2 linked regions of the Sinorhizobium fredii USDA 257 genome follow. The main gene of each other region encodes a partner of the protein of the gene in region 2 in a complex. Links are inferred from orthologs where the notes say so. Each region holds a gene or a part of one and is shown on either strand. Other genes may lie near its edges.

Region 1 (2,753 bases), 5.8 Mb from region 2 along the record:
CGCACCAGGCTGATCCGCTTCGCAACGGCAAGATCCTGCTCGATCCGCGCTGTTGAAAATCGGTACTTTTGCGGTGGCGGCCATGGATTTTGACAGTCGCGCGCACTAGCTTTCCGCGGATGACCACGCATCTCTATGAAAATGCGCTCTTCCAGGAGCACAAAGTTCCGGAGGGGCACCCGGAGCGCCCGGACCGGCTGAGGGCGCTGAACCTCGCGCTGGAGCATCCGAATTTCGCGCCGCTCAAGCGTGTCGAGGCATCGAGGGGCAGCGAGGAACTGGTGCTGCTCGCCCATACGGAGGAGCACCTTCGGTCGATCGCCCGGGCAGTCCCGGACGACGACATTAGCCAGATCGAAGCCGACACCTATGCGAGCCCGTCAAGCTTCGAGGCGGCGCTCACCGGGATCGGCGGCGCCGTCGCGGCCATCGACGCGGTTTTCGTCGGCGAGGCCGACAACGCCTTCGTCGCGGCGCGCCCGCCGGGCCACCACGCCGAGAAGAACAAGGCGATGGGCTTCTGCTTCTTCAACACGATTGCGATCGCCGCGCGCTATGCGCAGAAGGCCCACGGCGTCGAACGAGTCGCCATCGTCGACTGGGACGTACACCACGGCAACGGCACGCAGGACATCTTCTGGAACGACCCGTCGGTGCTCTTCTGCTCCACCCACCAGATGCCGCTCTATCCGGGCACCGGCGCCAAGGAAGAGACGGGTGTCAAGCACAATATCGTCAATGCGCCGCTCTCCCCCAACAGCGGCAGCGAACATTTCCGCGACGCTTTCAGGACCCGCGTGCTATCCGCTCTCGACAATTTCCGCCCAGACCTGGTGCTCATCTCCGCCGGTTTCGACGCGCATTACCGCGATCCCCTGGCCCAGATCAACCTCGTGGCGGAGGACTTCGACTGGGCGACCGGACGACTGATGGAGGCCGCCGGCAAGAGCGCCGGCAACCGAGTGGTCAGCATGCTCGAGGGCGGCTATGACCTGCAGGGTCTCGCCGAATCGGCGGCCATGCACATAATGAGACTGATGAGAGGGTAATCGATGAACAACAACAATGCGCAGCCGGACGTCTCTGCCCTCTCCTTCGAGCAGGCGGTCGAGGAGCTGGAACGGATCGTCTCGGCCCTCGAACGCGGCGATGTCGCGCTCGACAAGTCGATCGAAATCTATGAGCGCGGCGAAGCCCTCAAGAAGCATTGCGAGACGCTGCTGAAGGCTGCAGAGGACCGCATCGAGAAAATCCGCCTCGACCGCAACGGCAAGCCCCAAGGCGTCGAGCCGCTCGACGCGGAACAGTGAACGTCGCGGAAACGCAGCGTCTTCAAGTCAGCTCTACCAGGAGGATGGGATCGGGGATAGCCTCACGCGGAAACGCCCACAAACGGAGCGATTGCCATGTCCTTCTTTCCCGGTCCCGATCCGCTCGCCGGCGACAAGCCGGCCTGTGACGCCATCGAGCATCTGATCATCCCGCGCACCAGCGATATCGGCGGCCTCGAGGTGCGCCGGGCACTTCCGACGGCGCGGCGCCGGCTCGTCGGCCCGTTCATCTTCTTCGACCGCATGGGACCGGCGCTGCTGCGCGCCGGACAGGCGATCGACGTCCGCCCGCATCCGCATATCGGCCTATCGACGGTCACCTATCTCTTCGACGGCGAGATCAAGCATCGCGACAGTCTCGGTACCGAAATGGTGATCCGTCCCGGCGACGTGAACCTGATGACGGCGGGCCGCGGCATCGTGCATTCCGAGCGCTCGCCGGAAAACCAGCGCGGCCAGGAACGCTCGCTGTCCGGATTGCAGACCTGGCTGGCCTTGCCCGACGACAAGGAAGAGGTCGATCCGGTCTTCGCACACACCGAGGAGCGCATGCTGCCGCATCTTGCCGAGGGCGGCGTCCGCGCGCGAGTCGTCATCGGCCGCTTCGAAGGCGCCGCCTCGCCCGTCTCTGCTTTCACCGATACGATCTATGTGGACCTGTCGATCGAGGCCGGCCGCAGCGCTCCCTTTGCCGCCCATTGGGAAGAACGCGCCATCTATATTCTCTCGGGCGAAGCGGTCATCGCGGGCGACCATTTCGCCGACAACCAGCTTCTCGTCTTTCGGCCCGGGGACGAGATCACCATCACTGCGGGGCCATCCGGCTGTCACGTCATGCTCTTCGGCGGCGCGGCACTCGGCTCGCCGCGTCATATCTGGTGGAACTTCGTGTCATCATCCAAGGAGCGCATCGACAAGGCGAAGGAAGAATGGCGAAGCGGCCGCTTCGATATCGTGCCGGGGGACGAGGAAGAGTTCATCCCCTTGCCTTCTAGCTAATTTTTCGTCTGGGTCTTGGTTGAAGACGCAGGAAAGCCTAATTTTTGCATTCAACGAGGATTGCGTCTAAACAGCCATCCTTACGGAACTCATCAACAATTCGCGCGCCCCCGCCTTTGGCGCGCACGAGGCACGCAGCGTGACACAACTGCCAACCAATCCGATGCCGGCGACCCCGTTGCTCGACAAGGTCGATGTCCCCGATGATCTGAAGAAGATCGACGACAAGGACCTGCCGCAGCTGGCGAGCGAATTGCGCGCGGAAATGATCGATGCGGTGTCGCGCACCGGCGGCCATCTCGGCGCCGGCCTGGGCGTCGTCGAACTGACGATCGCCATCCACAAGGTCTTCGACACGCCGCATGACCGGCTGATCTTCGATGTCGGTCATCAATGCTATCCGCACAAGATCCTGACCGGGCG
Region 2 (2,967 bases):
CGCCGGAGGGCTTGAAGCGCATCGATGCCGCGGCGGCCGCCCACGTCGCCAACCAGCAGCGCCTAATCGCAGGCCTTGAGCCCGAGGAACGGAGTGCGCTCGACGCGCTGCTCAGGAAATTTCTTGCGACATTCGAATGAGCTGATCAGATACGGCTCACCAAGGCGCGCACCCGCTCGAGGTGACGCTTGCGCTTTGCGTCGGTTGCCCTGTCCAGGTCGTGCAGGTTGATCATCCGGAACTGGACGCTTTTGCTGCAGAAGGCGGCGATGCCGCGCTTGAGCAGGCGATGCACCGGATTGCCCATGTAGAGATGCACGACCCACCAGGGCGAGCCGGTGGTCGTCAGCGCCCAAAAGAGCTTGATGTTGGTAAGGCGCGGGATGATGCGTCCGCCCGCCGGGTCGTGCTCGAAAGCGACCCCCGGCGCGAAGACCCGGTCGAAGAAGCCCTTGAGGATCGCAGGGAAATTGAACCATTGCGGAAAGACGAGCACGATCCCGTCCGCCGCCTTCAGCCGGTCGATCCAGCCAGAGACCTCGGATGCGTCATATCGCTCCATGAAATAGCTGTCGCGCTCCGCTGCAGTCAGCCGTGGATCGAAGCCCTCGCGATAGAGGTCGAGCAGATCGACGACGTGGCCGCGGCCTTCCAGAACCTCCTTGGCGGCCCGCGCGGTGCTCGCCGCAAAACTGTCCTCGAGCGGGTGGGCGAACACCAACAGAATACGCATCCGGCCGCCCTTTTTTAAAACAAGCTACCCTGCTTCGTCGGATCGGCCGGCCGCGCCGGACGCTTCTTCGGCGCCTGGGTCGGGGCCGACCCGCCCTCGCCCGCGACCGCCGCGACGTTGCCGTCGGCGAATTCGAGCGACAGCGCCATGCCTGGCGTCACCACCGCCGCCTGTTTGACCGGCTCGCCTGCGGCATCGCGCACCAGCGCGAAGCCGCGCTGCAGCACGTTGCGATAGGAAAGCGATTGCAGCACGCGATCCTGCGCCGCGAGCGCGCCTTTCAGCCGGCGCATCTCGGCGGCCATGGCTCCATCGGTCCGGGCGCTCAAGCCGGCAATGCGGTCCGATGCACGATGGATCTGGCCGAGGAGACGCGACGGCAGGGCTCGAAGCGATGCGTCGGCGGACGAAATGCGCGCCTGGCGCCGGTCGATCTGACGTTCCACGCAGCGTTCGGCCTTGTTCATGGCTTCGAGGAGATGCCGCCGATGTTCGCGGATCTTCGTCGTCAGCAGCTCGGATCGCAGGTGCGCCGCGATGCGCTCGAAGCTGCGGCGCTTGTTGGCGGTGTTCATCTGCAGGCCGCGGCCGAGCCCGGCGGCCGCCTCGTCGAAACGTCTTCTTGGCAAGGCGAGCAACTGATCGAGCGACGGCAGCGCCCGGGCCAGCGCCCGAAGCGCGTGGCGCCGGTGATCCATCTGCCGCGTCGCACCCACCTGCAGCCGGGCGGAAAGATTGGCGACCTGCGCCTCGAGGTCAGCCTTCACCGGCACCGCCATTTCGGCAGCGCCCGTTGGCGTCGGCGCCCGCTGGTCGGAGGCATAGTCGATCAGCGTCCAGTCCGTCTCATGGCCGACGGCCGAGATCAGCGGAATGGTGGAGGCCGCCGCAGCACGCACCACCGCCTCGTCGTTGAAACACCAGAGATCCTCAAGGCTGCCGCCGCCGCGCGCCACGATCAGCACGTCGGGGCGCGGGATTGGTCCGTCTGCATCGAGAGAATTGAAGCCGCGGATCGCCGCCGTGATCTCGTCGCACGCCCCGTCGCCCTGGACACGCACGGGCCAGACGACCACATGAACCGGAAAGCGGTCGGCGATGCGGTGCAGGATGTCGCGGATAACCGCGCCCGTCGGCGAGGTCACGACGCCGATCACTTTCGGCATGAAGGGAAGCGGCCGCTTCCGTGTTGCGTCGAAGAGGCCCTCTGCAGCAAGCTTGCGCTTACGCTCTTCGATGAGCGCCATCAGCGCGCCGGCGCCGGCCGGTTCGAGCGAATCGATGACGATCTGGTATTTCGACGAACCGGGGAAAGTCGTCACCCGGCCGGTCGCGATGACCTCCATGCCTTCTTCCGGGCGGAATTTCAGCCGTGCGAACGTGCCCTTCCAGATCACCGCCTCCATCCGGGCGCGATCATCCTTCAGCGCGAAATAGGCATGGCCGGAGGAATGTGGCCCGCGATAACCGGAGATCTCGCCGCGTACCCGGACATGATCGAAGGCCTGCTCGAGCGTACGCTTGATCGAGCCGGACAGTTCCGACACCGAATATTCGGCGACATTGGACTGAGAATCGGAATCGAAGAACGAGGTCATACGCCCTTTGTAGCCGACCGGAGGCAGAAGATCAGCAGCGAGACGCCGCCTATCTACGGTTTTTCCGGCCGGGAGAGGTCGCCTTCTCGAAAAAACACCGAGTCGCCTCGTCGGCCGGGAAGAAGGATTCGATCAGCACGCCCTCCACCAGCGCGTCCTGGGTCGAACCGAAGGTCGAGAGCGTCGTGATGAAGCGCAATTCCGCTTCCCCGAAGCGCAGTTCGATCGGCAGCACCGGCAAACGATCGGTGGCAGGATGATTGTCGATTGCCTTGACGACAGCCGGTTCTGCGGCGAGCCGGTCGAGCCGGCGCTGCAGCGGACTGCGCGGCCCCTGCAGCCAGGCCTCCATGCGGACCCTCTGGACAAGGTCGGCGGCAGCGGCCTCCCAATTCACGACGAGGGTACGGACGCTTTCGGAGCCAAGGAAGCCGTCAAGGAAGTTCTGGCCCGGACTGAGCGGAACATCGGTAGCCTCGACAAGCCCCCCGCGAAGGCCGGATTGGTCAAAAGCACCGTGTACTGATGATCGAGGACAAGGCCGGGTACGGATCATGTCGGTCCAGCATCAGGCGGATCGCACTGGCGACGGCGGGCGGCATCGCATCCAGTCCGGCGGCGGGGCGCATCGCCATC

What was found. Proteins that work in one complex are often made in the same cells at the same time.
Region 1: the proteins of xseA (region 2) and USDA257_RS02915 are in contact, whole or in part, in a cryo-EM structure (PDB 8TXR), measured with the Escherichia coli proteins. The link is inferred for Sinorhizobium fredii USDA 257 from one-to-one orthologs.

The regions. Positions count from the first base shown.
Region 1 is NC_018000.1:650,471-653,223, reverse strand. The notes cover bases 1-2,681. They hold USDA257_RS02915 (exodeoxyribonuclease VII small subunit), read left to right. Parts: upstream 1-1,052; coding sequence 1,053-1,310; downstream 1,311-2,681. Other genes in these bases: dxs (1-deoxy-D-xylulose-5-phosphate synthase), read left to right, coding at 2,494-2,681; USDA257_RS02910 (pirin family protein), read left to right, coding at 1,407-2,330; USDA257_RS02920 (histone deacetylase family protein), read left to right, coding at 120-1,049; USDA257_RS02925 (zinc-dependent alcohol dehydrogenase family protein), read left to right, coding at 1-56. Also shown: more of dxs, read left to right, coding at 2,682-2,753. UniProt on the Escherichia coli protein: Bidirectionally degrades single-stranded DNA into large acid-insoluble oligonucleotides, which are then degraded further into small acid-soluble oligonucleotides.
Region 2 is NC_018000.1:6,403,185-6,406,151, reverse strand. The notes cover bases 40-2,934. They hold xseA (exodeoxyribonuclease VII large subunit), read right to left. Parts: upstream 2,332-2,934; coding sequence 748-2,331; downstream 40-747. Other genes in these bases: USDA257_RS30000 (NAD(P)H-dependent oxidoreductase), read right to left, coding at 146-733; USDA257_RS30005 (MarR family winged helix-turn-helix transcriptional regulator), read left to right, coding at 40-140. Also shown: more of USDA257_RS30005, read left to right, coding at 1-39. UniProt on the Escherichia coli protein: Bidirectionally degrades single-stranded DNA into large acid-insoluble oligonucleotides, which are then degraded further into small acid-soluble oligonucleotides.